2 regions of the Novosphingobium sp. 1529 genome follow, and region 2 is predicted to be linked to the other one. Evidence: riboswitches for the same ligand, from Rfam matches in the RefSeq annotation. Region 2 holds a riboswitch; the other holds the start of a gene.
The links. A riboswitch is a leader RNA that binds a small molecule or an ion and turns the genes downstream of it on or off. The one in region 2 is predicted to bind cobalamin.
Positions count from the first base shown of each region.

Region 1: it holds a riboswitch for cobalamin, as region 2 does, so the genes downstream of both, ABIC78_RS04405 (TonB-dependent receptor plug domain-containing protein) here and ABIC78_RS11285 (HoxN/HupN/NixA family nickel/cobalt transporter) in region 2, are expected to answer to the same signal.

Region 1 covers NZ_JBEPKW010000001.1:978,572-993,358, forward strand. Annotated here, with positions in the region: gene ABIC78_RS04390 (ABC transporter ATP-binding protein) at 1-242, opposite strand, end outside; gene ABIC78_RS04395 (FecCD family ABC transporter permease) at 257-1,240, opposite strand; gene ABIC78_RS04400 (ABC transporter substrate-binding protein) at 1,237-2,151, opposite strand; gene ABIC78_RS04405 (TonB-dependent receptor plug domain-containing protein) at 2,185-4,065, opposite strand; cobalamin riboswitch at 4,189-4,358, opposite strand; gene ABIC78_RS04410 (cell wall hydrolase) at 4,534-5,841, shown strand; gene ABIC78_RS04415 (hypothetical protein) at 6,056-6,421, shown strand; gene mdh (malate dehydrogenase) at 6,809-7,771, shown strand; gene ABIC78_RS04425 (2-oxoglutarate dehydrogenase E1 component) at 8,055-10,892, shown strand; gene odhB (2-oxoglutarate dehydrogenase complex dihydrolipoyllysine-residue succinyltransferase) at 10,938-12,209, shown strand; gene lpdA (dihydrolipoyl dehydrogenase) at 12,334-13,749, shown strand; gene ABIC78_RS04440 (DUF4403 family protein) at 13,892-14,787, shown strand, end outside.
Region 2 covers NZ_JBEPKW010000004.1:203,303-218,089, forward strand. Annotated here, with positions in the region: gene cobM (precorrin-4 C(11)-methyltransferase) at 1-755, opposite strand, end outside; gene ABIC78_RS11240 (cobalamin biosynthesis protein) at 752-1,129, opposite strand; gene ABIC78_RS11245 (bifunctional cobalt-precorrin-7 (C(5))-methyltransferase/cobalt-precorrin-6B (C(15))-methyltransferase) at 1,132-2,340, opposite strand; gene ABIC78_RS11250 (cobalt-precorrin-6A reductase) at 2,339-3,100, shown strand; gene cobJ (precorrin-3B C(17)-methyltransferase) at 3,064-3,825, opposite strand; gene cobI (precorrin-2 C(20)-methyltransferase) at 3,822-4,574, opposite strand; gene ABIC78_RS11265 (precorrin-8X methylmutase) at 4,571-5,200, opposite strand; gene ABIC78_RS11270 (ferredoxin-like domain-containing protein) at 5,184-6,344, opposite strand; gene cobN (cobaltochelatase subunit CobN) at 6,341-9,607, opposite strand; gene cobW (cobalamin biosynthesis protein CobW) at 9,623-10,660, opposite strand; cobalamin riboswitch at 10,855-11,075, opposite strand; gene ABIC78_RS11285 (HoxN/HupN/NixA family nickel/cobalt transporter) at 11,147-12,214, opposite strand; cobalamin riboswitch at 12,361-12,597, opposite strand; gene ABIC78_RS11290 (hypothetical protein) at 12,761-13,759, shown strand; gene ABIC78_RS11295 (oxygenase MpaB family protein) at 13,770-14,648, opposite strand.

The DNA of each region.
Region 1 (14,787 bases), on a different contig from region 2:
CCCGCTTGCGGCAGATAGCCGATGGCAATGGCGCGTTCGCGCGCCGTCAGTTCGGCCAGGCGATGCTGCCCCAAAGACACGTGCCCGCCATCGGGCTCTTCCAGGCCAGCAAGCGCCGAAAGCAGCGTGGACTTGCCTGCTCCGTTCGGCCCGCAAATCGCGGTCAGGCGTCCTGGCGACAGCCCCACGCGCACATCGCGCAGGCGGCCCACCATGGTGACGGCATCGGTAACAAGATCCATGGCCCCGGTGCCTCTCAAGCCAGGCCGCGCCGCAGGCGCAGCAGAAGATGCAGGAAGAACGGCGCGCCCAGCAGGCTGAGCGCGATGCCCAGGCGCAGCTCACCCCCCGCCAGCGGCAGGCAGCGGCACAGCGTATCGGCGAGCAGCAGCAACAGCGCCCCCGCCAACGCGCTGGGCAGCAGCAGGCTGGATGGGCGGCGATCGGTGAACGGGCGCACGATATGCGGCACCATCAGCCCGACAAAGCCGATGACCCCGGCCGCCGAAACCCCGGCCCCCACCACCAGGCCCACGCCTACCACCATCAATCCGCGCAAGGCCGCCGGATCGAGGCCCATCGAGCGGGCCGCCAGCTCGCCCAGGGTCAAGGCATCGAGCGCCGGCCCGGCACGCCACAGCAGCACCAGCCCCAGCGCGGTGAGCGGCGCGGCCAGCGCCACATCGTGCCAGCTGCGATCGGTCAGCGCGCCCATCAGCCAGGTGACAATCTCGGTCAGGGCAAAGGGATTGGGCGCCAGGCTGATCGCCAGGCTGGTCAATGCGCCAGCCAGGCTGGACAGCATCATGCCGGCCAGCGTGAACAGCGCCACGCCCCCGGCCAGGCCCGTGCGCGGTCCCGACGCGATCAGTGCCAGCAGCACCATGCCCCCAGCGGCGCCCGCCAGGGCCATCGCCGGCAGCGCGAAAGGCTGCACCGCAAAGCCGGTAAACAGCGACAGCACCGCACCTAGCGCGGCGAGCGGCGCCACCCCGAACAGGCCGGGATCGGCCAGGGGATTGCGCAGATAGCCCTGCATCGCCGCACCCGCCGCGCCCAGTCCGGCCCCGACGATCACCGCCAGCACCGCGCGCGGCAGGCGCAGTTGCGCCAGGATCACCGTGGCATTGGCACCGGCCGGATCGAACGGATTGATCCACACCTGCCCGGCCAGCAGGCACAGCGGAAACAGCACGAGCAGCAAGCCACCCAGCACCAGGGGCAAGGCAGCACGGTTCATGGCATCGCTTCCAGCTCTTGGCGCACCGCCACCATGCGGTTCAGGAACCGGGGAATGGTTGGGCCGCCGCAATAGATCAGGTTGGGGGAAATCGGCACGCGCGCGGTGTGGCGCAGCGCCGCCAGCGCGGGATGGAACAGCAGGCGGTCTTCCTGCGGCGCGGCCTGATCGGCCAGGGTGCCGCGCGGGGTGCCCACGGCCATGATCACGCGCGGCGGATCGGCCAGCATGCGCTCCAGCGACAGGCGTTCGGATTGGCCCAGGCCGCGTTGCGCACTGAAATTGGCAAAGCCGGCACGCATCATCAGGTCTGATGCCAGGGTATTCTGGCCCGGCACCAGGCCGCCCGGTTCCCACAGCACGGCCGTGATCGGCGCCGTGCCCGGCGGCGGCGCCGCGGCGGCGACTGCGCGGTCGATCCGCGCGATCAGCGCGGCGCCGCGCGCCGGCTGCCCGGCCCAGCCGGCCAGGCTGCGCACCTGGGCGCGCGCGGCATCGAGCGATTCGGCAATGCCCACCGTTTCCACGCGCAGGCCCAGCCCGCGCAACGCCGCCAGCGTGGCCGGATCGGCATAAGTGCTGGTCACCACCAGATCGGGATGCAGCGCCAGCACGCTTTCTACCGCGCCATCGGTGGTGGCAAAGCGCATGGCCTGCGCCACGTCCATCGAGGTTTGTGCCGGATCGCGGCTGTAGGAAGACAGCGCCAGGATCTGCGCGGGATCGGCCACTTCTGCCAGGATCGCATCGCTGCAAGGGTTGAGCGACACGATCCGGGGCAGACGATCGGTGGCCTGCGGATCGGCGGGAGCCACCTGCGCGCACCCGCCCAGCATCAGCGCCAGCACCACGGCACCGCGCCCCATGCGCCGGCAGAGCAAGGCAAAGTCAGGCACGATGCGGCCGCTCACGGCAAAGCCATTCCTCCAACCGGCGCAACGCCATCAGTACCGCAGGCGAACGCCACCGAACACGGAACGACCCAGCGCGCCATAGCCCGCTGCCGTCACCAGCGGCCGATCGAACACGTTTTCCACCCGGCCGAAAAGTTCGGCCTGATGAAGGATCGGCAAACTGGCGCGCACGGTGGTGACGCTACCGCCCGCCAACTTGATCGAATTGGCCGCGTTGTCAAAACTTTCCGACTGGAAGCGCAGGTCTGCGGCCAGGGCCAGGCCGGCCCAGGGCGTGGTCCAATCGAGCGAGGTGGTCAGCGCGTGGCGCGGGCGGCGCGCCAGGTCGTTGCCGAACGTGGCGGCGCCAGGCGTGCGGTCGGTCGCCTCGGTATAGGCATAGGCGATCGTGCCCTTGACCTGGCTGCTGAGCGCGGCGCCCACATCGAGCTCGACGCCTTGCGCGCGCGCCTTGCCGACGTTGTCATAGACGCCATAGGTATGGCCCTGGCACAGCGCGGTTTGCGCCATGAAGCACGAGACATAGGCGATGAGGTTGCGGGTATCGCGGCGGAACAGCGTGACGCCGGCATGGAAGCCGCCATCCTGGCTGGCATAGACCACGCCCAGGTCATAGCTGCGGCTGCGTTCGGGAGCGAGCGCGGCATTGCCGTAATCGGGCGAGAGCAGCTGATAGAGCGTGGGCGCGCGGAAGCCTTCGCCATAGCTGGCATTGAGGCGCAGCCCGCGCACCACTTCCACCGTGCCGTTGGCCCCCAGGCTGACATTGCTGCCGAACTGGCTCTGTTCGTCATAGCGCACGCCGGCGGCCAGGCTCGCCTTGGCGGTGTACCAGCCGAGCATGGCATGGCCGCTGGTCAGATGCGCGTTCTGGCGCGTGTCATAGGTGCTGTCGAACCGGGTCCATTCGCGATCCGCCCCGAAATCGATCGCGAAATCAGCAGGCAGGCTATAGCGGCCGTTCAATTCCACCCGCTCGCTGCGGCCGTTGTAGCCATATTCGAACGCGTTGTCGGCCCCGCCGGTGTAATAGCGGCGGCGCGTGTCGGACAGGGCATAGCCGGCATCGAGCGTCAGCGGACCGCCGGCATAGTGCAGCCCGGCGCGGCCGAAGAACTGCCGCGTGGTGGTGTATTCCGGGGTATCGGCAAAGACATAATCGGGCGCGGGATAGCCATCGATCTGGGTCTTGCCATCGGCATAGCGGGCATTGGCGACCAGCGACAGCGTTTCGGTGAGGTTGACCCGCGCCTTGCCGCCCACGCGCCACTGGTCATAGCCATCGCGCTCGGTCCCGCTGGCAGCGGCCGAAACTCCATCGGTGGTGGCATAGCCACCATCGATCGAGAAGGCATAGCGGTCGCGCTTCACGCCGGCGACAGCATCGGCATCATAGCTGCGGCGCGAGCCGGCCTCGGCCGAGGCTTCGACGCCGTCGATCTCGCGCGTGGTAACCGCGATCACCCCGCCAATGGCAGAGCTGCCCCAGACCACCGAGTTGGAGCCGCGCAGCACTTCGATCCGCTCGATCCCGCCGCTCGTCAGCGTGCCGAAGTCAAACCCGCCCGATGGCGCCGAGGGATCTTCCACGCGCACGCCATCGACCAGCACCAGGGTGTGCTGCCCTTCCCCGCCGCGCAGGCGCACGGCGGTTTGCGCACCCAGACCCCCGGTGCGCGACCAGGTCAGGCCCGGCACGCGATCGAGCACGCGGGTCAGGTCAACGCCCTGCACCGCCTCGATCGTCTGCAACGGCAACACGGTGATGGCCTGGCCGGTCTGGTCGAGCGACAGGTCGTTGCCGGTGGCCAATACAGTGATCTGCGCGCCATCGCTGGCGGGGGCTTCATCGGCATAGGCAGGGGTGGCCAGCATCACGGCGGTGGCCAGTGCAACAAGCGATGTCTTCACGGTTCTTTTCCTCCCGGCCCATGGACAGTCTTGCCGTCCATGGCGCGAGGGTCCGCCGGGCCCTGGCGGAAGACTCGTCACGCTTGCGCCCGGTACACCCCGCCCGGCCGCGGAACGACCACACACCGGCAGGTTTCCTGGCTCATCCGAAGTCAACGCGACACGCCGGCCTTCCCAGCCCGCCAAGGGGCCAGTGGCGCGCAAGGGCGCGGCGCTCGTCCGGAAACAGTTGCGGGGGCAGCGCCGGCTGGTTCCGGCTTCCCTCTTAGCCCGCGTGGTTGCGGGCACCGGTGGCGTCAGCCCGGGCGGATAGCGACACCTGCACCAAGGGGCAAGCCCGCAGCCATGATTAACCAACCCGTAGCAGCCTGTGCCTTATCGGGACGAGGACGATTCCTGCCGTGCATGGTTGCAGTGCAACGCGTAACGCACCATGGCGCAGACCAAGCCTGCCCTGTTTCACGCCCTATGCCAGACCCGATTCCCTTCACCGGCGCCACGCCCACCCTTCCGCCCGAGGCGCTGATGCCGCCGCCGGGGCCGGAAGAGCGCGTCGCCCTAGCCGGGCAGCGGCAGGCCGATGGCGCGCTGATCGCGGCGCTTACGCTGCCGCCGGTGCGCCCCCGCGATTTTGCCGCACGCATCCGCCGCCGCGACATGACCTCGTGGCGCCACCAGCATCGCGCGCCCTCGCGCCTGGCCGAGCGGGCCGCCGGTATTGCCGCGATCGGCGCGCTAGGCCTGGTGCTCGGCGCGATCGGCTGGGGTTCGCCCGGCAGCGATGCCGCCGCAGCGCAGGATCGCAACGGCGGGCTGCAACCTTTCGAGCGGGCGGGCGAAAGCTTTCCCGGCTCGGCGTTCTACTATGTTTCGGCGCAAGACAGCGGCCTGCTTGCCCCGCAGGACGCCGCCCGTGCCTGGGACCGGCAGGTGGCCGCAATCCGCAGCGATGCCGATGATGGCACCACCACCGCGCCCTGGTCTGCCAATCCAGCAGCGCGGCCACTGTTTGCCACCGGCAGCGGCGAAGACCGCTGGCGCGCGCTGCAATGCCTGACCACCGCGATCTATTACGAAGCCGCGTCCGAACCCGATGCCGGGCAGCGCGCAGTGGCGCAGGTCGTGCTCAACCGCGTGGCGCATCCCGCCTTTCCCAAGACCGTGTGCGGCGTGGTGTTCCAGGGCTCGGAACGCGCCGGTTGCCAGTTCAGCTTTGCCTGCGACGGCGCGATGGCGCGCCGCCCGGTGCAACAGTTCTGGGACCGCGCCCGGCGCGTGGCAGCCGATGCCCTGGCGGGCAACGTGTTTGCCCCGGTGGGCCTGGCGACGCATTACCATACCAGCGCGGTCCATCCGCTATGGTCAGACAAGCTGGCCTTCATCGGCACGATCGGGGCGCATCGCTTCTATCGCTGGGCCGGATCGGCCGGCCAGCCCGCCGCCTTCAACGCCAGCTATCGCGGTGGCGAGCCGCTGGCCGCGCCCCATCCGCGCAGCTGGGTGCCGGCCGCGGCCGACGTGGCCGATCCGGTGACGCTGGAAAAGGCCTTCGAAGACGGCCGCATCAGCGCGCTGGAACACACCGGCGCGCCGGCCCTGGGCGCCACGGTGAGCATCATGGACGGCCCCAGCCAGGCGCCGCAGCGGCCGATCTCGGCCAGCGCCGCACCGCAACTGGCAGCGCCCCTGCCCGGCGCGCCCAATCCGCAGGTTCGCCCCGAAGCGCGGGAAACCTATGAAAACGCCGGAAAATGGATTGCCCAGCCGCATGGCTAAAGGCTGATTGAACCCGGCCAGGCGCTGCATCGGCACGCTTGGCCGCGTCTGCGGGAACATCAATGTCCCGTTTACCGTCTCATCTCACGCCCTGTTAGCGCAACGCCCCGTAGAAGGACGGCAGAGCCGCCAGGAAGTTTACCCCGAAAACGGCTTTGAACACGAAAAAAGCCGAACTTTCGGTGTCGCGATGAAGAACGGAGACCACCCGCGCATGCTGCGTTTCGCCCCTCGCTATGGCATGATCTCGCCCTGTCTCCGTCGGCCCGCCGGCCGCGTGCCGCGCCCTGCCAACGACAATCCGGCCTGGTCGCTCCAGGCAGCCCAGGACTATCCCTCGCCAGTGCGCGCCATGGCCGGGCGCCTCGCTGATCGGCTGGCCGAAGACGCCCTGCTGGCCGAAGCACTGCGCCTGTTTGCCAGTCATGGCCATGCCGCTGCCGGGCAAGCTGCCCGCGCAGCCACCCGCGCGGCGATGGCGGGGGACGCGGAACAGGCGGATTGGTGGGCGCAGGTGTGCCACACGCTCGATCGCCGCAAGGCCATTGCCCTGCGCCGGGAACTTGCCGGGCTCGGATGAATTTCACGCAGCGAGCCAAGATGGCTTCGTCAAACGCTGCCCGGTTCGTCGCGCCATCGTGCCGAGCCAGTTGCGGCTGCGCCCATCGCCGGCACGCCTGAAAAACCCGGCGGCCGCACCGTTCTGAAACGAGGCAAAGGGCTTGCCTGTCGCATTCGTATGAACGGTAGATTTACCACTTAACGCTATTGCGAACTGATATCAAAGAAACCCGCAGATGCGGGGTTTTTTGCGGTTGCAATCCCTCTCGGGCAGGCCTACGTGCCCCTCCACTTGCCGGCAACCCTTCCCGTCTCGCGGGCGCGGGGGGACCTCCATCCGGGGGCTTGAGTCGGCAACGCTTGAACGCTTGTCCCGCGACGACTCCGGGAAAGGACCGTAAAGCACATGGCACGCAAGAAGATCGCGCTCATCGGCGCGGGTAACATCGGTGGCACTCTGGCGCATCTGGCCGCGCAGAAGGAACTGGGCGACATCGTCCTGTTCGACGTGGTGGAAGGCGTTCCGCAGGGCAAGGCCCTCGATCTCTCGCAGTGCGGCCCGGTCGAAGGCTTTGACGCCAAGATCATCGGCACCAACGATTACAAGGACATCGCTGGCGCAGACGTCATCATCGTGACGGCTGGCGTGGCGCGTAAGCCCGGCATGAGCCGCGATGACCTGCTCGGCATCAACCTCAAGGTGATGAAGTCGGTCGGCGAAGGCATCCGCGACAACGCGCCCGACGCCTTCGTGATCTGCATCACCAACCCGCTCGACGCGATGGTCTGGGCGCTGCGCGAATTCTCCGGCCTGCCCGCCAACAAGGTGGTCGGCATGGCTGGCGTGCTCGACTCGGCGCGCTTCAGCACGTTCCTCGCCTGGGAATTCGGCGTTTCGGTGCGCGACGTGAACTCGTTCGTGCTCGGCGGCCACGGCGACACCATGGTTCCGGTCGTGGAATATTCCACCGTCGCCGGCATCCCCGTCACCGACCTGATCAAGATGGGCGCTTCCACCCAGGAAAAGATCGACGCGATCGTGGCCCGCACCCGTTCGGGCGGCGGCGAAATCGTCGGCCTGCTCAAGACCGGTTCGGCGTTCTATGCCCCGGCCGCCTCGGGCATCGCCATGGCCGAAGCGTACCTCAACGACCAGAAGCGCATCCTGCCCTGCGCCGCCCATGTCGACGGCGCCTATGGCGTTGACGGCCTCTATGTTGGCGTGCCGGTGGTAATCGGCGCTGGCGGCGTGGAAAAGGTCATCGAAATCAACCTCGATGAAACCGCCAAGGCCAACCTCCAGGTCTCGGTCGACGCAGTCAAGGAACTGCTGGTGGCGTGCAAGGGCATCGATCCCTCGCTCGCCTGATGGCAGCATGGTTCGCGGCCGTCCTTTCCGGGGCGGCCGCGGCACCTTCTACCGGGCTGTTTTTCAGGCCGGCAAAAGCGATAAGACCCTTTGCGAAGGGCGCTGACCAGACGCCATTAAGGATACCTGGCCCATTGCGCGCAAGGCATGCGCAGGGCGGCCGGTCCGGCCATGGCGGCGGGAAAGCGATGACAGTCACAGGCAGGCTGCGCCGGTATGCACTCTGCCCACAACCTTTTTCCGAAGCCCCTCCCCTCCCCGGGGGCACAGGAGTGAATTGACCATGGCACAGGACGTGCACGAGTACGAAGTTGATCCTTCACAGGATGCGCCGCAGCAGGGTCCGTCCTGGCAGTCCAAGCGCTGGCCGATTACCGACGCACTCGCCGGCGATGATCTGACCCGTGCGCTCGATCCCATGACCATCAAGGTCGAGGTCGCCAAGGCCGCCAAGAAGGCCGGCGCCGCGCTGGACGAAGCCGCGCTGGAACAGGCGGCCAACGACAGCCTGCGCGTGATGCTGCTGGTGCGCACCTATCGCGTGCGCGGCCACCTGGCGGCAGACCTTGATCCGCTGGGCCTGTCCAAGCAGTACCTGCCGGCCGACCTCAGCCCCGAATACCACGGCTTCCTGCCCAAGGACATGGATCGCAAGATCTATCTGGGCGGCACGCTGGGCCTGCAATGGGGCACCGTGCGCGAAGTGGTCGAGATTCTGCGCAAGAACTATTGCGGCAAGGTCGGCCTGGAATACATGCACATCTCCGACGTGGAGGAGCGCAAGTTCCTGCAGGACCGCATCGAAGGCGGCGACAAGTCGATCGACTTCACGCCCGAGGGCAAGAAGGCGATCCTTTCGGCCGTGGTGCGCGGCGAGCAGTACGAGAAGTTCCTCGGCAAGAAGTATGTCGGCACCAAGCGCTTCGGCCTGGACGGCGGCGAGTCGATGATCCCCGCGCTCGAAGCGGTGATCAAGTACGGCGGCCAGCGCGGGGTGAAGGAAATCATCTATGGCATGGCCCACCGCGGCCGCCTGAACATCCTCGCCAACGTGATGGCCAAGCCCTATCGCGTGATCTTCCACGAATTCTCGGGCGGCAGCGCCAACCCCGAAGACGTGGGCGGCTCGGGCGACGTGAAGTATCACCTGGGCACCAGCACCGACCGCGAGTTCGACGGCACCAAGGTGCACATGAGCCTGCTGCCCAACCCGTCGCACCTGGAAACGGTGGACCCCATCGTGCTGGGCAAGACGCTGGCCCAGCAGCAGTTCCGCGATGACGTGGGCCCGGGCAAGCACAAGCAGGTGCTGCCGGTGCTGATCCACGGCGACGCCGCCTTTGCCGGCCAGGGCATTGTCTGGGAATGCTTCGGCTTTTCCGGCGTGCAGGGCTACAACACCGGCGGTTGCATCCACTTCATCATCAACAACCAGATCGGCTTCACCACCAGCCCGCAGTTCTCGCGCGGCTCGCCCTACCCCTCTGACGTGGCCAAGGGCGTCCAGGCGCCGATCATCCACGTCAACGGCGATGATCCCGAAGCGGTGACCTTCGCGTGCAAGCTGGCGATCGACTATCGCCAGCAGTTCGGCCGCGACATCGTGATCGACATGTGGTGCTACCGCCGCTTCGGCCACAACGAAGGCGACGAGCCCTCGTTCACGCAGCCGCTGATGTACGCCAAGATCAAGAAGCATCCGGCCGTCTCGACGCTCTATGCCGAGCGCCTGGCCGCCGAGGGCGTGATCGACAAGGGCTGGAAGGGTGACGTGGAAGACCACTTCACCGCCACGCTTGAAAACGAGTTCGAAGCCGCCAAGAGCTACAAGGCCAACGAGGCCGACTGGTTCGGCGGACGCTGGGCAGGCCTCAACAAGCCGGCCGACCCGGTGACGGCGCGCCGCAATGTGGCCACCGGCATCGAACAGAAGCTGTTCGACAGCCTGGGCCGTACGCTGACCTCGGTTCCCGAAAGCCTGACCGTCCACAAGACGCTGGGCCGCGTGCTCGACGCCAAGCGCGAGATGTTCAACACCGGCAACGGGTTTGACTGGGCCACGGCCGAAGCACTCGCCTATGGCAGCCTGGTCACCGAAGGCTACAACGTACGCCTCTCGGGCCAGGATTGCGGCCGCGGCACGTTCAGCCAGCGCCACGCGGTGTGGGTCGACCAGACCGACGAGCACAAGTATGTGCCGCTGGCGACGCTGCCCCACGGCCGCTTCGAAGTGCTCGACAGCCCGCTGTCAGAATATGGCGTGCTCGGCTTCGAATACGGCTATGCCAGTGCCGATCCCAAGACGCTGGTGCTGTGGGAAGCGCAGTTCGGTGACTTTGCCAACGGCGCCCAGATCGTGATCGACCAGTACGTCGCCGCATCGGAAGCCAAGTGGCTGCGTGCCAACGGCCTCGTCATGCTGCTGCCGCACGGCTATGAAGGCCAGGGTCCGGAACACTCTTCGGCCCGTCTCGAGCGCTATCTCCAGCTCTGCGCGGAAGACAACCTGCAGGTGTGCAACATCACCAGCCCGGCCAACTACTTCCACGTGCTGCGCCGGCAGATGCACCGCTCGTTCCGCAAGCCGCTGATCATCATGACGCCCAAGTCGCTGCTTCGCCACCCGCTGGCCAAGTCGACCGCGGCCGATTTCCTGGGCGAAGCGCAGTTCAAGCGCATCCTGTCCGATCCTTCGGCACCGGAAGACCGCGACACCCGCCGCGTGGTGCTGTGCTCGGGCAAGGTCGCCTATGACCTGATCGAGGCACGCGATGCGGCCGGCATCACCGATACCCAGATCATTCGGATCGAGCAGCTCTACCCCTTCCCGGGTGAGCCGCTGGCCCTGCGCCTGTCGCGCATGACCAATCTGGAAGACGTGGTGTGGTGCCAGGAAGAGCCGAAGAACAACGGTTCGTGGTTCTTTGCCGAGCCGCTGATCGAGGAATCGCTCAAGGCTGCCAAGGGCAAGGTCACGCGCCCCCGCTATGCCGGCCGTTCCGCCTCGGCTTCGCCCGCCACGGGCCTGGCCAAGCGCCACAATGCCGAGCAGGCCGCCTTGGTGGCCGATGCGCTGGCGCTGTCGGTGCGCGAGGAAATCCGCCGCAAGAAGAAGGCCTGACCGGCCGTTTCGTCCACCTGAATTCTCCCCAAGGAACACCAAGTCATGTCCATCGAAGTCAAGGTTCCGACGCTCGGTGAAAGCGTCAGCGAAGCGACGGTCGGCCAGTGGCTGAAGAAGCCCGGCGAAGCGGTGGCTCTGGACGAGCCTATCGTCAGCCTCGAAACCGACAAGGTTGCCGTCGAAGTGCCCTCGCCCGTTGCCGGCGTGCTGGGCCAGATCCTGGTTGCCGAAGGCGAAACCGTCACGGTTGGCGCGCTGCTCGGCACCGTGGAAGACGGCGTTGCCGCAGCCGGCAACGTGCCGGTTGCCCCGCGCGAGGAAAAGCCCGTGCCGCCCGCGTCCGACACAGTGGCTCCGGCCGCCGCGCCGGCCCCGGCTGCTGCTGCGGCTGTCCCTGCTTCGGCCCCTGCTGGTGACGATGCCGGCGCTGCCGCGCTGTCGCCGGCGGTGCGCCGCGCGGTGCTGGAGCACGGCATCGATCCTTCCACCGTCAAGGGCACCGGCAAGGACGGCCGCCTGACCAAGGAAGACGTGCTCGCCGCAGCCCAGGCCAAGGCAGCCTCGCCGGCGCCGGCCGCCACGGCTGCCGTGCCTGCGGCCGTTGCTGCTCCCGGCCGCAACGAGGAACGCGTCAAGATGACGCGCCTGCGCCAGACCATCGCCAAGCGCCTCAAGAGCGCGCAGGAAAACGCTGCCCTGCTCACCACGTTCAACGACGTGGACATGTCGGCGGTGATGGCCGCGCGCGAGAAGTACAAGGACGTGTTCGAGAAGAAGCACGGCGTGAAGCTGGGCTTCATGTCTTTCTTCGCCAAGGCTTCGTGCCTGGCGCTCAAGGACATTCCGGCCGTCAACGCCCAGATCCAGGGCGATGAAATCGTCTATCACGACTATGTCGATATCTCGGTGGCCGTCTCGGCGCCGAACGGCCTGGTCGTTCCGGTGGTGCGCGACGCTGACAAGCTCTCGTTCGCCGGCATCGAAAAGGCGATCGGCGATTTCGGCAAGAAGGCCCGCGAAGGCGCGCTGACCATGGAAGACATGAAGGGCGGCACCTTCACGATTTCCAACGGCGGCGTGTTTGGTGGCCTGATGTCCACCCCGATCATCAACCCGCCGCAGTCGGCCGTGCTGGGCCTGCACCGCATCGAGGACCGCCCCGTGGTCCGCAACGGCGAGATCGTGATCCGCCCGATGATGTACATCGCCCTGTCGTATGACCACCGCATCATCGACGGTCGCGAGGCGGTTACCGCCCTCAAGACCATCAAGGAAGCGATCGAAGATCCCACCCGCCTGCTGATCGATCTCTGATCGGCACTGCACGGCGCGCCCGGTGACCACCGCCGGGCGCGCCAGCGTGCATCCACGCGAACTTGTGTGATAAGTCGCGCCAGTCCCGCCACCGTTTTCGGGAACGCGCGAACAGGAGGCCGCAATGGCTGAATATGATTATGATGTCCTGGTGATCGGCGCTGGCCCGGGCGGCTATGTCGCGGCGATCCGCGCGGCCCATCTGGGCCTCAAGACTGCGTGCGCCGAAGGGCGCGAAACGCTGGGCGGCACCTGCCTCAACGTGGGCTGCATCCCGTCGAAGGCGCTGCTGCACGGTTCGGAAAAGTACGACGAAGCCGTCAACGGCACCTTTGCCAACTATGGCATCAAGACCGGCCCGGTGGAACTGGACCTCTCTGCCATGCAGGCGCAGAAGCTCGACTCGGTCAAGGGCCTGACCGGCGGCATCGAATTCCTGTTCAAGAAGAACAAGATCACCTGGCTCAAGGGCTATGCCACGTTCGAAGACGCGCACAGCGTCACCGTGGCCGGGCAAAAGATTTCGGCCAAGCACATCGTCATCGCCACCGGTTCGTCGGTCACCCCGCTGCCGGGCGTGACCGTGGACAATGACGCCGGCGTGGTGGTCGATTCGACCGGTGCCCTCGCGCTCGACCGCGTGCCCGAACACCTGGTGGTGATCGGTGGCGGCGTGATCGGCCTGGAACTGGGTTCGGTCTGGCGCCGCCTGGGTGCCAAGGTCACTGTGGTGGAATACCTTGACCAGCTGCTGCCCGGCATGGACGGCGACGTGCGCAAGGAAGCCGCCAAGATCTTCAAGAAGCAGGGCATGGCGCTCAAGCTCTCGACCAAGGTCACCGGCGTGGCCGTGGAAGGCAGCAAGGCGACGCTCACGGTCGAGCCTTCGGCCGGCGGCGCTGCCGAAACGATCGAAGCCGATTGCGTGCTGGTGGCCATCGGCCGCAAGCCTAACACCGATGGCCTCGGGCTCGACAAGATCGGCCTGGAACTGAACGGTCGCGGCCAGATCGAAACCGACCACGATTTCCGCACCAAGGTGGACGGCGTGTGGGCCATCGGTGACGTGATCCCCGGCCCGATGCTGGCGCACAAGGCCGAGGACGAAGGCATTGCCGTGGCCGAAAACATCGCGGGCCTGACGGGGATCGTCAACCACGACGTGATCCCCGGCGTGGTCTATACCTTCCCCGAATTTGCCGGCGTGGGCCTGACCCAGGAAGCCGCGCTGGAAAAGGCCGGCGGCGACCAGTCGAAGATCAAGGTCAGCAAGTTCCCCATGCTGGCCAACAGCCGCGCCAAGACCAACCACGAGCCCGATGGCTTCGTGAAGGTCATTGCCGATGCGCAGACCGACCGCGTGCTGGGCGTGTGGGCGATTGCCTCGGTGGCCGGCACGATGATCGCCGAAGCCGCGCTGGCGCTGGAATTTGGCGCTACCTCGGAAGACATCGCCTATACCTGCCACGCGCACCCGACCCATTCGGAAGCGCTCAAGGAAGCGGCAATGGGTATCCGCGAAAAGCCGATCCACATCTGATCGCCTTTTGGCACAACCGATGAAACAAGGCCGCGCCGGGGCAACCGGGCGCGGCCTTTTTCATGGGCGAACGGGCGCCATCATGGCGCCGGGAACTTTGCCCGGTCTTGGTGCGTAGTGCGCCCAAACGGGGCAACAGCACATGACACTCTCGCGTAAGGTCGGCAGCGCAGCGGCGCTGACCGCATCGATCCTGCTGGCCGGCTGCCACCACAGCCCGGTGACAGAGGCGCCGCCGCGCGCCAACGATGCCATCGCCGTGCCGCCCCAGGCCTCGACTATCGCCGTGCCGATCGTCGCCCGGCTGGACGAACTGAGCGCCGCGCTCGAACGCGAGGTGCCGCGCCAGTTGTGGTCGATCGACAAGCCCGGGCAGGATTGCCTGGCCTCGCAGCGAGTCAAGGTGCTGGGGGTCAAGCTCAAGACACCGCGCGTGGAATGCCGCATCGTGGGCGATGTGGTGCGCGGGCCGATCACGCTGGCGGGCCAGGGCCAGGATCTGGTGGTCACGCTGCCGCTGCATGCCACGCTGCGCGCCAAGGATATTGCCGGCGTGTTCAAGCAGGAAACCGCCACTGGCGATGCCGTGGTGCACGCCCATGTGCGGCTGTCGCTGGCCAACGACTGGAAACCGCGCGCCACGCTCGATATCCACTATGACTGGACCAAAGCCCCCGGCATCGATTTCCTGGGCCAGCGTATCACCTTTACCGACAAGGCTGATGCCAAGCTCAAGGACGTGGTCGCGCGGCTGGAGCGCACGCTACCACAGGAATTGGACAAGCTGCATCTCGACCGCGAGATTGGCAAGGCCTGGGCCAGCGCGTTCACCTCGCTGGAACTCAACCACGCCAATCCCCCGGTGTGGATGCGGGTCACGCCGCATGACTTGCGCTATGGCGGCTATGCTGTGGAAGGGCGGCGCCTGGTGCTGCGCCTGGGCATGCATGCGCAGACCGAAACCTTTGTCGGCAACCGGCCGCCCGATCCGGCCGTCACGCCGCTGCCGCCCGTGCGCAAGCTGGAAACCACGCCGGG
Region 2 (14,787 bases):
CCATGCTGCGGGCGAAAGCGCCGATCATAATCGGCGGCATAGAGGCTGCTTTCGACAAAATCAGTAGCGCCCAACACGCGGCCGACCAGGATCAGCGCGGTGCGCTCCATCGTGCCGGCCACGGCGGCCTCCACGCTGTCCAGGGTGGCGCGCACCACGCGCTGATCGGGCCAACTGGCGCGCGACACCACCGCCACCGGGCAATCGCCGCCATAATCGGGCAGCAGATCGGCCACCACTTGCGCCAGGTTGTGGATCGACAGGTGAATGGCGAGCGTCGCGCCGGTCTGGGCAAAGGCCACCAGGTTTTCGCGCGGTGGCATCGCACTGGCCCGGCCCGGCGTTCGGGTCAGCACCACCGACTGGCCCAGCGCGGGCAGCGTCAGTTCGCTTTCCAGTGCGGCGGCGGCGGCGGCAAAGGCGGGGACGCCGGGCGTGATGGTGAAGGGAATGCCTAGCGCCCGTAAGGCCCGCAGTTGCTCGCCCAGCGCAGACCACACCGACAGATCGCCCGAATGCAGCCGCGCCACATCGTGGCCAGCGGCATGGGCCTGGATGATGTGGTCCATGATCTGGTCAAGCGAGAGAGGCGCCGTGTTCACGATGTGCGCGCCGGGCGGGCAGTGGGCGAGCAGCGCGGTGGGCACCAGCGACCCGGCATAGAGGCACACCGGGCACGCGGCGATACGATCGCGCCCGCGCAAGGTGATGAGATCGGGCGCGCCGGGGCCGGCGCCGACAAAATGGACCGTCATTGTTCAATTTCCTGGGCATGGCCCTGAGCAAGGGCACACGTGGCCATGCGATCGGGCGATATCTGGCGGTGGCACAGCAACTGCGCGCCCGGCCCCGCTGCGGCCAGCGCGGCTGCCTCGGCCAGGCTGCCGGTGCCGCGCGTGCGCAGGCTGGCGGCAGATTGCGTGGCCGTGCCGCAGCGCTGCACGGCATCGGCCGCCAAAGGGATCAGCGGCAGGCCCAGCGCGCGCGCCAGCGGCGCCACAGCCGGGGCCTTGTCTGCCGCCGTGGCCAGATGGGTGGCGGCGGGCAGTCCTTCCTGCGCCAGGGCAAAGGCCGCGCGCAGAGCAGCAAGCGGGGCGCCCGCGCGAAAGCCCAGGCCGGCGACAATCATGGTCATCGCACCACGCTCCACTGCACGATCGGATAGCGCGCCTTCCAGCCATGCCGCGTGCCGAGTGGCGCGGCGTCGGCCAGTTCGATCCGCAACAGGCTGCCGCCAACGCGGCCATACCAGGCGGTAAGCAGGGCTTCGGATTCCAACGTCACGGCATTGGCGAGCAGCCGCGTGCCGGCCGGCAGCCGCGCCCATAGCGCATCGAGCAGCGCGGCCGACAGCCCGCCGCCGATGAACACCGCATCGGGCGGCGGATCATCGGGCAGGCACGCCGGCGCGCGGCCGGTGATCACGCGCAGGCGATCCACGCCCAGTGCCCCGGCATTGCCGCGCACGCGGGCGGCACGCTGCGGATCGGCCTCGATCGCCACGGCGCGGTTGGCGGGATGGGCCAGCAGCCATTCGATGCCGACAGAGCCAGAGCCGGCGCCGATATCCCAGAGCAGTTCACCCGCGCGTGGCGCCAGCGCCGCCAGGGTGAGCGCGCGCACGGCTGACTTGGTGATCTGGCCATCGGCGGCGAACAGCGCATCGGGCCGTCCGGGCGTGAGCGGCAGAGCCAGCCCCTGCCCGGCAACGACAATGCCCACCGCCACCGGATGGGCGACATCGCCAAGGGCAAAAGCCTGCGCCTCAAAGCAACGCACCCGCTCGCGCGGGCCGCCCAGCGCTTCGAGCACGCATAGCGTGCTGGCGCCAAAGCCCAGCGCGACGAGATAGGCTGCCAGGTCTGCCACCGCCGCGCCATCGCGCAACAGGGCAATCACGCGCTGGCCGGGCGCGAGATGCGGACGCATGCGCGCCAGCGGCGCGGCGTGGAGGCCCAGGCACGCGCAATCCTGCACTGCCCAGCCCAGGCGCGCCGCCGCCAGGGAAAACGTCGATGGCTGCGGATGGGCCAGCCATTCGTGCGGCGCGAGGTGGGTGATGACACTGCTGCCGGCACCGAACCAGAATGGATCACCCGATGCGAGCATCGCCACACGGCGCCCACGCAAAGCGAGCAATTGGGCGACACCATCGGCAAAGGGCACTGGCCATTCCACCGCCTTGGCCTTAAGCGAGCCCAGCAAGGCCAGATGGCGCGGCGGGCCGATCACCACCTCGGCCTCGTCCAGTTCGGCCAAGGCCACCGGGGACAGGCCGTCGCGGCCGTTTTCGCCAAGGCCGATGATCGTCAACCATGCGCGCAAAGGGGTATCAGCCATGGCCAATGTCCTGCTGCTGGGCGGAACGAGCGAGGCCAGCGCGCTGGCCCGCCTGCTTGCCGCGCAAGGCATTGCCGCCCGGTTGAGCTATGCCGGGCGCACCCACGCCCCGCTGGCGCAGCCCCTGCCCACGCGGATCGGCGGCTTTGGCGGCGTGGCCGGGCTGGCCGCCTATCTGCGCGAGGAAGGCATCACCCACCTGGTCGATGCCACCCATCCCTTTGCCGCGCAGATCAGCGCCCATGCCATCGCCGCCGCCGCGCAGGCCGGGGTGCCGCTTATCGCGCTTACCCGCCCGGCCTGGCAGGGCCAGCCACAAGACCGCTGGACCATGGTGCCAGACGTGGCCGGCGCCGTAGCGGCCCTCGCTGGCCCGGCGCGGCGTGTGATGCTGGCGTTGGGGCGGCTGCACGTGGCCGATTTCCTCGCCCAGCCGCAGCATGACTATCTGCTGCGCTTTGTCGACGCGCCGCCCGCACCGCCGCTGTTGCCGCGCCATCGCCTGGTGGTGGACCGGGGGCCGTTCACTGTGGCGGGCGATCTGGCGCTGCTGCGCGACCAGGCGATCGGCGTGGTGGTATGCAAGAACGCCGGCGGCAGCGGCGCGCAGGCCAAGCTGATCGCCGCGCGCGCGCTGGGCCTGCCGGTGATCATGATCGACCGGCCGTTCATCCCGCCGCGCCACGAAGTCCACGATTCGGCGCAAGTGCTTGACTGGATCGCTCATGCCAGCACCCCGCCCGCGCTGCGCGGGGTGTAAAGCAGCGGGCCGGCGGCACGCGCCACGATCCGCGTCTGGCTCGATCCCACGATGACCACGGTGCGCATGTCGGCCATCTCGGGCACCGCCTGCGCCAGCGAGACGATGCGCAGGTCTTCCTGCGGGGTGGAGACGGCGCGGGCAAACAGGGTCGGCCGCTGCGGGCCGCAGCATGTGCGCAGCAATTCCAGCGCGCGGGCAAGGCCATCTGGCCGTGCGCGCGAGCGCGGATTGTAGAGCGCCATGGCAAAATCCGCTTCTGCCGCCAGGCGCAGACGCCGCGCGATCATGTCCCACGGCTTGAGATTGTCAGAGAGGTTGATCGCGCAGAAATCGTGGCCCAGCGGCGCCCCGGCGCGCGCGGCGGCGGCGAGCATGGCGGTAATGCCCGGCAGCACCTCGATCGCGACATCGTCCCACGCTTGCGGGCCGCTTTCCAACACCTCGAACACGGCGGCGGCCATGGCGAATACGCCGGGATCGCCCGATGAGACCAGCACCACCCGGCGCCCTTGCGCAGCCAAGTCAAGCGCATCAGCAGCGCGCTCCCGCTCCACCCGGTTGTCCGATGGATGCAGCACCAGGCCGGGGCGCGGCGCCACACGCGCGACATAGGGGATATAGCCCAGCACATCGGTGGCGGCATCGAGTGCCGCGCGCACCTGCGGGGTGATCATCGCTTCGCTGCCCGGGCCGAGCCCGGCGATCGCCAATGTGCCGCTCATGGCCGGCGCCCCTGGCCGTGGATCAACAGGATCGAGAAATAGGGCGTGACGGCCTGGGCCTCACCCAGCGGCGTAACCCGCTGGCCGGGCATGGCGGCATGTTCCACCAGCCAAGCCTCCCCCTCGCGTCCCGCAGCAGCCACGGCGCGGCGCAGCTTGGCCAGGTGACGGCCGATCTTCATCACCACCAGGGCATCGGTATCGCGGATGCGGCGGGTCAGTTCCGCCTCGGACAGGGTCGCCATGGCGACGGTGAGCACATCATCGCCCCAGGTGATGGGCACGCCGGTGGCATTCCACGCGCCCGCCATCCCGGTGATGCCCGGCACCACCTGCACCGGCACCTGCCCCGCCAGGCGGCTGTGCAGGTGCATGAACGAGCCATAGAAAAACGGATCGCCCTCGCACAGCACGACCACGTCTTCGCCGCTGCGGGCCAGATCGGCCAAGCGCACGGTACACGCGGCATAGAACGCGGCGAGACATGCGTTGTAGCGCGGATCGCTGACCGGGATTTCGGTGGTGACGGGGTATTCCATGGGAATTTCCACGGCATCGGCGCGCAGCAGGTCTGCCGCGATGCGCCGCGCCTGGCCCGGCCGCCCGGCCTTGCGAAAATAAGCGATGTGGCGCGTGTCGCGCACCAGCCGATCGGCGCGCACGCTCAACAGGTCGGGCGCGCCGGGGCCAAGGCCGACACCGTGGACCGTGCCGATCGGGCCAACTGGTGCAAGGACTGGCGCGCTCATTCCGCGTCGCTCGCCAAGGCGTTGATCGCGGCCACGGTGATCGCGCTGCCGCCCAGGCGCCCTTCGACGATGCAACACGGCACGCCGTGCCACGCCCACAGCGCGGCCTTGGATTCGGCCGCGCCGACAAAGCCGACCGGGCAGCCGATGATCGCGGCCGGGCGCGGGCAGGCTGGGTCTTCCAGCATGGTCAGCAGGTGGAACAGCGCGGTGGGCGCATTGCCGATCGCCACCACGCTGCCGGCCAGGTGCGGGCGCCACAGCTCCAGCGCGGCGGCAGAGCGGGTGTTGCCCATGGCCTGGGCCAGGGCTGGCACCGCCGGATCATGCAGCGTGCACAGCACTGGATTGGCCGCAGGCAGGCGCGCACGGGTAACGCCTTCCGACACCATGCGCGCATCGCACAGGATCGGCGCCCCCGTGCGCAACGCGGCGCGCGCCGCCGTGGCGAAATCGGCGGAAAAGCGAATGTGCGGCGCCAGGTCCACCATGCCCGCCGCATGGATCATGCGCACCGCCACTGGCTCTTCGGCAGGCGAAAAGCGCGCCAGATCGGCCTCTGCCCGGATCATGGCGAAAGACTGGCGATAGATGGCCGCGCCATCGGTTTCATAGACATGGGGCATTGGGCAGCTCCGCACTGGGGCAACTTGCAAACTGGTCGAGCACTTGCTGGGCGGTGAGCGGCGCCTGGCACGGCGGCGCGCCGGCGGCGGCATCACGCGCAAGGTCGAACCGGCCATCGGCGCGGCCGGTGAGCACAAGATCGGTGGCGCGGGTGCAGGCGCAGCCCTTGGCACAGCCCGATACGTGCAGCGTGCCGCGCACATGCGGCGCCAGGGCGATGGCAAGATCGCGCGTGGGCACATGCGCCTGCGGGCAGGCCGGCGCGCCGGGGCATGCTTCCACCCGCAGCAGCGGATCGGCCGGATCGGCAATCAGGCCGGACACGGCATCGCCGCCGGCGCCTTCCACCACCAGCAGGCGCCAGGGCGTGATGCGCAGCGCTTGGGCGCCGGGTTCGGCCAGCGCCGCGTCCAGCACCGGCGCTGCAACCCGGCCGAATGGCGCGCCATGCACCATGCCGAGCGCGCAAGGCCCTGGCCGCCAGGCCGGCGCCAACGCCGCTGGAAGATCCTGCCCAGCCGCCCACGCAGGCAGCGGGGCATGATGGCGCGCCATGCGCCCTTGCCCGCCGCTTTGCACGAACCAGCGGGCCAGTGCGATCAGTCCATCAACCTCTGCCCCGGGCGCCAAGGCCACGCCATGGGCGCGCCCAGCCGCGCGCAGGATCAGGCCACCATGGCTGCTGCGCTCGACCCGGAAATCGCCCGGCTCTGCCAGCAAGACCGGCGCCGCGCCGGCATCGATCACGAACCCGGCCTTGGCCGGCAGCGCGGGCAGTTCATCCAGCCGGGCAAGCAAGGCCTGGGCGATGCGCTGCGTGTCATCGCCATCGCGCCAGCCGGGCGCCACCAGCAGGTTGCGCCGCGCCTCTGCCAGCGGATCGGCATCGACCAGGCCCAGCGCCAGCAGATCAGCCAGCGCAGCCTGCCAACCCGCGTGATCGAGCCCGCGCAGTTGCAGGTTGCCCCGCCGCGACACATCGATCAAGCCATTGCCATGCTGGACGGCCAGCGCGCATACCGCTTGCGCAGCATCGCGAGATAGGCGCGCCAGGCGCGGCTTGATCCGCAGCAACAGGCCATCACCCGCCGCCATCGGGCGCCAGGCATCGGGGCACCAGCCCGCCACGCGAAAGCCGCTCATGCCCTGCCCCTGGCGTAATCGGCCAGATCGGCAAGAATGGCATTGCGCCGCGTGGGCCACAGGCCAGCGGCATGCAGCGCGGCAAAGCCGTGCTGCATCGCGGCTAGGGCGCCGGGGTTCTCGCGCGCCAGGAATGCGCGCACGGCAGCATCGCCCAAGGTGGCCTGGTAATAGAGATCAAACAGCTGCGGCGGCACACTGCCGGGGGCAAGGTGGGCAAAGGCGCCCAGATGATCGAGCGTGGCAGCCAGTTCTGCCCCGCCGCGAAAGCCATGGCGCATCATGCCGGCGATCCAGCCGGGATGGGCAGCACGGGCGCGCACCACGCGGGCCAGTTCCTCGCCCAAGGGCCGCGCCACGGGCCGCGCGGGGTCGCGGTTGTCGAGGTGATAGAGCGCTGCCTTGCCCCCGGCCACGCCCTGCGCGGCGGCAAACCCGGCCTCGTGCGCGGCATAGTCTGCGGCGAGCAGCAGATCGGTTTCAGGCAGATCCTGCGCGTGAACAAACGCCCCGGCCCGCGCCACACGGACGCGCAGGCCAGCCAGGTCGGGCTGCGCCGCGCCGGTATCAAACGCGTGGTCCGATGCGGCCAGCCAGGCTTCACCCGCCGCGCGGCGGCCGGCGGCGTCATAGCTTTGCGCCGCCTGCCCCATGCCCAGGCCATAGCGCCCCGGCGCCGGGCCATAGACCCGCGCACCTGGCGCCTTGCCGACAAACGGGTTCCACTCCAGCGGCTCGTCGCGCGCCGCCAGGGCGCGCACCGCCTGCCCGAACAGCACCGGCAGCAGCGGAAAGGCATCGCGCAGCAGGCCCGAAATACGCAGCGTCACATCCAGACGCGGGTGATCGAGCCGAGCGATCGGCAGAATCTCGATCCCCGTCACCCGTTGCGAGGCGGCATCCCATTCCGGCCGCGCGCCCAACAGGTGCAGCGCCATGGCAAATTCCTCGCCACCGGTGCGCATCGTGGCCGAACCCCACAGGTCCACCACCAGGGCACGGGGATAATCGCCGTGATCCTGCAGATGGCGGCGCACCAGTTCCTGCGCCAGCACCACCCCTTGCGCATGGGCGGCGCGGCTTGGCACGGCGCGCGGATCGACGGCATAGAGATTGCGCCCGGTGGGCAGCACATCCGCCCGGCCGCGCCACGGCGATCCGGCCGGCCCCGCCGTAACCCGGCGCCCGTCGAGCGCGGCCAGCACACCATCGCGCTCTGCCCCGCCCTGCGGGCCGCGGCCGAATATGTGCAGGCCATCGCCATACTGGCTGTCCTTCACATCGCAGACAAAGCGGTCGATCCGGGCAATCGCCTCGGCCGGGGTGGCGGCGGGATCGATGCCCAGCTCTGCCTCAAGCCCCAGCGCCTGCGCCTGCGCGCGGATGGCCACGATCAGCCGGTCGCGCCGCGCCGGATCAAGGCCCACCGCGCCGGAAAACTCGTCGAGCAGCGACTCCAGCCCAGCCAGGCCCGCGCCGCTTTCCGTGCGCCGCAGCGGCGGCGGCATGTGGCCCAGCGTGACCGCGCCGATGCGGCGCTTGGCCTGCGCCGCCTCGCCCGGATCGTTGACGATGAAGGGATAGATCACCGGCACGCTGCCGATCAGCGCCTCGGGCCAGCAGGCATCTGACAGCGCGACGGCCTTGCCCGGCAGCCATTCCAGCGTGCCATGCGCGCCCATGTGCAGCAGGGCATCGATCCCTTGCGCCCGCAGCCACAGATAGAAGGCGACATAGCCATGGCGCGGGCAGCGCGACAGATCGTGATAGGCTTCGTCGCGCCCGACCAGATCGCCGCGTTCGGGCTGCAACGCCACCAGCGCTTGCCCCGCGCGCAACGCGGCAAAGTGGAATGCGCCATCGCGAACCGCCGGATCATCCTCTGGCGCGCCCCAGCTTTGTGCCAGATCGGTTCGCAGCGCAGCCGGCAGCTGCGCCAGCGCGGCGCGATAGGCTTCCAGCGGAAACCCCAGCGTCTCACGGCCAAGCCGGTGGGCCAGGTCACCGGGCGGCGCAACTGCATACCCGGCCTGGGCCAGATCGGCGAGCAACGCTGTAGTAGAGGCCAAGGCATCGAGGCCCACCGCATGGGCCATGGCATGCGCCTTGCCCGGATAGGTTGACAGCACCAAGGCCAGGCGCCGCTGCGCCACGGGGCGCCGGGCCAGCGCGATCCAGCCAGCCACCCGCGCCACGATGGCGTCGATCCGCGCCGGATCGGGCCGGTGCATGTGGCGGGCAAAGCCGAGATCGGCATCCTGCGCGCAGGGTTCCTTGAAACTGGCGACGCCGGCAAACAGCAGCCCGTCAATCTCTGGCAAAACGACATGCATGGCCAGGTCTGCCGGCGCCAGGCCCCGCGCGGCGCCTGCCCAGCTTTCGCGCGTGCCGGTGGCCAATGCCACCTGGAACACCGGCACGCCGGCCAAGTCCAGCGGGCTATGCCCGGCATCGTCACGCGCGGAAAAGGCCGTGGCATTGATGATCGCGGCCGGGCGCAGCCGGCCGAGTTCTGCCGCCGCCACCGCGCGCGATTGTGGTTCCTTGAGCGAGGTGACGTAAAGCCCCTGCGCAGCCAGGCCTGCTTCCTCCAGCGCGGTGATCAGAGCGGTTACCGGCGCAACATCGCGCGCGGTGAGATAGGCGCGGTAGAACACGACCAGCACCAGCGGGCGCGCGGCGTCCACCGCCTTGCCATGGGGATGCCACAGGCCCGCCGCCGGCAGCGGCGCCACCGGCGCGGCCAGCGCGGTTGCGTTCAGCGCCAGCCCGCCCGCCTGTGCCAGTGTCACTAGCGCGCGATGGGCAGCATCGGCCCCGCCCGCCTCGCACAGCACGGCCAGATCACGCAGGGTTTCGCACGGCAGAGTAGAGGCTTCGTCCAGCTGCGGATCGGCCCGCCCATCAGCCGGCAGCACCGCCAGCGCCACGCCGCGCGCGCGCGCCAGGGCCGCCACCTGCCCCAGGCCATAGCGCCACCACGAAACCCCGCCGATCAGGCGGATCAGCATCGCCCGCGCGCCAACCAGCGTGCGATCGATATAGGTATCGACCGACAAGGGATGTTCCAGCGCGGCCAGATTGGCCAGGCGCAGCAGCGGGAACGCCGGATCGGCCTGACGGGCCAGGTGCCAGCCAGCGGCAAAAGCGCCCAGGTCGCTGTCGGAAAACGACAGGACGACGAGCGGCGCCGGCGCCTGCCCCAGATCCTGGGGCACGGCCATTTCCTCAAGCCCGTGGCTTTCGCGGAAGATGACGTGCATGGGGGGTGCCGCCGCTCAGGCCGCCAGCACCGCCTTGATGGTTTGCGGGTCGAGCCTGTCGCGCTCGGCAATCGCCACCAGTTGCCCGATGCGCGGCTCTCCCGCCTGCCAGGGCCGATCATACTGATGGCGCACCCGCGCGCCCACGGCCTGAACCAGCAGGCGCATCGGCTTGCCCGCCACGGCGACATGGCCTTTCACGCGCAGCACGCCATGCTCTGTGGCCAGGCGGGCGATCCGCGCGGCAAGGTCGGCCGGATCGGATACCTCGCCCAGCGGCACCACGGTGCTGGCAAAATCGTCATGCTCGTGATCGTCGGCGCCATCGTGGTGCGACGGGCGGGCAGCGATATCGTCTTCGGCTGCGGCGTTCAGCCCCAGGATCACGCGCGGATCGGCTGCGCCTTCGGCCATGTCGATCACCGGAACCGCGCGCGGCGCCGTCTCAGTAATGATCACCCGCGCCTTGGCCAAGCCCTCCGGGCCGGCCAGATCCCCCTTGGTCAACAGCACCAGATCGGCACACGCCAATTGGTCTTCGAACACTTCGGCCAATGGGGTTTCATGGTCGATCCCCGGATCGGCGGCACGCTGCGCGTCGAGCGCGGCCAGATCGGGGGCAAAGCGGCCGGCGGCCACCGCCTCTGCATCGGCCAGCGCCAGGACGCCATCGACCGTGATGCGGCTGCGGATCGCCGGCCAGTCGAACGCCTTGAGCAGTGGTTTCGGCAGCGCCAGCCCCGAGGTTTCGATCAGGATGTGATCGGGCCGGGGATCGAGTGCGAGCAGGCGTTCGACCGTGGGGATGAAATCATCGGCCACGGTGCAGCAGATGCAGCCATTGGCCAGTTCGACAATGTTTTCGGCCGGGCAATCGGGAATGGCGCAGGACTTGAGGATATCGCCATCCACCCCCAGCGTGCCGAACTCGTTGATCACCACGGCCAGGCGGCGGCCGCCGGCGTGGCGAATCAAGTGGCTGATCAGCGTGGTCTTTCCCGCGCCGAGAAAGCCGGTCACGATGGTGACAGGCACTTTTGCCAGATCCGGCATGCACAAAACCCTTCCGCGGCGCCAGGCGAGCGACACGGCAGGGCTTGCCGGAAAACGATCCGGCCAGGCGCGCGGCAGCGGACCGGCGCACGAAAGCGCCCACCACAACGCAACCCGTGCAGCCCCAGCCGCACAAGTCTTCGTCGCCCAGACGGAAGTATTACCGTGCCCGGACCATCCCCTGGATCAAGGCAAGAGCGACCAGTACGCCGGCAGGTCTCCTGGCTCGTGGGTCAGGGCTTGATGCACGCCTTCCCAGGCCCGCTTGGGGCCCAGTGGCCATCCCCGTCGTGCGGGGACCAGTGCATCGCGCTCGCCACTTACAGTTGCAGGGACAGCTGCGGACTTGGGGCAAAGCCCCGCACCGCATTCCCGATTAAGCCCCTCTCGGGGCACCGACGCGATCTTTTGCAGGGCACCGGCCGAAACCGCTGCCTGCGCTGCCCTCCTAGCCCAGTTCGCCGGCCAAGCCAACCGGGCATGACATCAGATTGCGCGAACCACCTCGATCTCGTCGAGCCGCTGCCACCGATAGATCGCCGCACTGGCCAGCCAACACAACGCGAACAGGGCAATGATGGCAAAGCCCAGCCCATTGAAATTGCCGGCAAGATCGGCCGCCAACCGCCATGGCGCGCCAGTCAGGCCCAGCTTCTGGCCGATCAGTGCGGCCGCCTCGATCCCGCCGATCACGATCGCCACCAGAGCCGAAACCAGAGTGATGGTGATGTTGTAATAGAGCTTGCGGATCGGCTTGACGAAGGCCCACTCATAAGCGCCAAGCATGACCACACCGTCGATCGTATCGATCAGCGCCATGCCTGCGGCAAACAGCACGGGCAGCACCAGGATCGTGCCGAGCGCCAGGCCACTCGCCGCCTGGCTGGCCGACAGGCCGAGCAACGCGACTTCCGTGGCCGTATCGAAACCCAGCCCGAACAGGAAACCGAGCGGCGCCATGTGCCACGAGCGCGTGACCAGGCGGAACATCGGGCGGAACAGGCGCGATAGCAGGCCCCGGCCCGACAGCAGCAGGTCAAGGTCTTCCTCCACATAGGTGCCCCCTGCGCGCACATGGGCAAAGGTGCGCCACACCCCACGCAGGATCACCAGGTTCATCGCGGCAATGGCAAACAGGAACAGCGCCGATATCGTCGTGGCGATCATCCCGCCCACCTCGCGAAAGGCGCCAAACCGGGCGAGCGCCGTGGCCGTAAGCGCCACCAGGACCGAGGCGATGGCGATGATCGTGGCATGGCCCAGGGCAAACCACAGGCCCACCGCGATCGGCCGCTGCCCCAGCTGCATCAGCTTGCGCGTGACATTGTCGATCGCGGCGATGTGATCGGCATCGACCGCATGGCGCAGGCCAAGCCCCCAGGCGAGCACGGCGGTGCCCAGCATCAGCGGCTGATCATGGAACAGGCCCAGCGCCCACAGCCAGGCAAGGGCATTGGCCAGCAGCAGCGCGGCCAAAAGAGTAGCGATACGCCGGCGCAGCGAGGGCGCGGCCGAACGGGCCAGCAGGCGGCGAACAGGAAAGGAAACAGGCACGAGCGGAATACTCCGGCCAGAATGGCGACGGAGCCGGACGCGGGACGCCACGCGCACGCCACAAGGCGCCCACGCAGCCACACGCCGGCCAGGCGGCGTCGCTCTGACGGAACGAACCGTGCCGCGGCCATCCCCTGGACCAAGGCATGAGCGACCAAGCGCCGGCCGGTCTCCTGGCTTGCGGGTCAGGGCTTGATGCATGCCTTCCCAGGCCTCGCCCGTCTTGGCGTCCGGCCCAGTGGCTGCCCTCCCCGCCGATATCGGGAAAGGCGGTATGCATCGCGCTCGCCGCTTACAGTTGCAGGGACAGCCGCGGATTTGGGGCGCCATGGCCCCGCACCGCATTCCCGATTGAGCCCTTCCGGGCACCGGCGCGATCTTTACCCGGCAGAAATCCCGCCAGGTCCGCCGGGCATAGCCAGCCGGCAGCGGCGGCGCAACGCCCACGCGATGGTGGCGCTGCGTTTTCGATGGTTGCGAGTGACCGCGCGCTGGGCAATGATCGGCTCTGCCCGGCATCACCGCCGTCGCAGGAGGCCGCGCAGGATGATTCCAGCCGCACGCATCGCGCATCATCGACGGGCAGCGCACCTGGTCCCCGCCGTCGTCATCGTTGCCGCCATGCTGGCCGCGCGCCTACCGGTGGCGCAAAGCCACCCCGCGCTGTCCTTGTGGCTTTGCCTGTGGCTGAGCGCCGATAGCCTGCTGCTGTCACGCATCGTGCGCGATGGCCCCGGCCGTCCCGACGCTCGAACCGTATGCGCGACGCTGGCAGGCGCCTGTTGCCTCGTTAGCATGGCCGCACCGCCTGCCCTGCGTGCCGCCTTGCTGGCCATGCCCGGCACGATGGTGGCCATGGCGCTGGCGCTGCTTGCCCACCTTGCCCTCGCCGGTCGGCAGGCGCTGGCTATCATGCGCCGGGGCAGCACGGCCGCGCGCTGGGAAAGCGTGGCCGCACAATTCCTGCCCCCTGCCCTGGTGCGCCTGGCCCGCGCGGAACTGGTGGTGCTGCACATGGCTCTGTTGCGCTGGGGAGGACCAGCCGACGTTCCAACCGGCGCCCGCGCCTTTGCCTATCACCGGCACCTTACGCCGATGGCGATAACGCTCCTGTCGCTCTCGGCCATCGAAGTGGCGGTCTATCACGTCTTTCTGGGCCACTGGAGCCGCCTGCCGGCCTTGGCGATGTTCGTCGTGAGCGACCTGGGGCTGGTCTACCTGGTGGGCGTGGTCAAATCGTTCCGCTTTCGCCCGATCCTGCTGGAGGCAGACAGCTTGCGCATTCGCGCCGGGCTGCTCCTCGACGTGGCGGTGCCGCTCAACCGCATCGAGAGCGTCAGCATGGCCATCGACGGTGCCGAAGTGCGCGATGCCGCCACGCTCAATGCGGCGCTGCTGGCCTGGCCCAACGTGATCGTGCATTTGCGCGCCCCGATCGATCATGATCGCCTGCTGCGCCGCCGCAGCATCAGGCGCGTGGCGTTCAGCCTGGATGAGCCGGAGCCATTCGTGCGCCTGTTGCAATGGCGGCTGGGCCAGCCCTGAACCGCGCCGTTCAACCTGCCGGTGGCAGGCGGCGGGCCGGGGCAAATGCCCATTGCAACGTGCGCGCCATGGCCATGGCGCCACCGCGCACGATGGGCGTCGCCGGCAGGGACAGGCGGCGCCCGTGCAGCGCCTGCGCCCAGGGCGGCATCAGGTCGACCGCCGCCTGGAACAGCAGGTGCTGGGCCGGAGCGGCGGCCAGCGACGGCGACGGCTGCGACAGCACCATGCGCGCGACCTGCCGCGTGCGCTGATCCGCATGCAGTTCAGGGCGAAAGGAGGCGATGAGTGCCTCGGCCTGCGCGCGCGTTTCCGGCACGGGATCGGCGCCAAGCCGGCGCGCCACCACACCCGCCTCGCGCATATAGGTGTCCTGGTCTGCGGTTGACATGCCGGGCTCGCCATAGGCGATCCACGCATCGAGAAAACCGATAGCCTCGCACACGTGCACCCAGGCCAGCAGGTGTGGGTCGCTGGCGCGATAGGGCGTGCCGTCGGCCAGGGTGCCCTGTACATATTCGTGCACTGCCCGCACCTTGTCGATCGCGGCATCCGCCTGCCCACGCTCGGCATAGGTTGTCACGGCAATGAACCGCGCGGTGCGGCGCAGGCGGCCCAGCATGTCGTTGCGGAAAGTGCTGTGGTCCCACACGCCAGCCAGCGCTGCCGGGTGCAGCATTTGCAGCAGCAGCGCGGTCACGCCCCCGATCATCATCGTGGTGACATCGCCATGCACCCGCCAGATCACCGAATCCGGCGCAAACAGCGCATCGTTCGAACGCACGATCGGGCTTTCGCCCTTGGCCCGATCATGGAACAACGCCTGCACCCGCCCGACAAGCAGTCGCCGCAGCGTTGCGGCAGGGCCAAGATCACGGCGTGAGGTCATGCCCAAGGGTTTGCCGCAAGGCCACGTGCAGCGCCAGCGCAAAGCCAATGCAAGGACACGGCCATGCGGGCAAAACACTGCGCACTTGGCGACAGCGCCCTTGCGAGGCGCCGTTATCGCTGCTGAATATCAGGAAAAG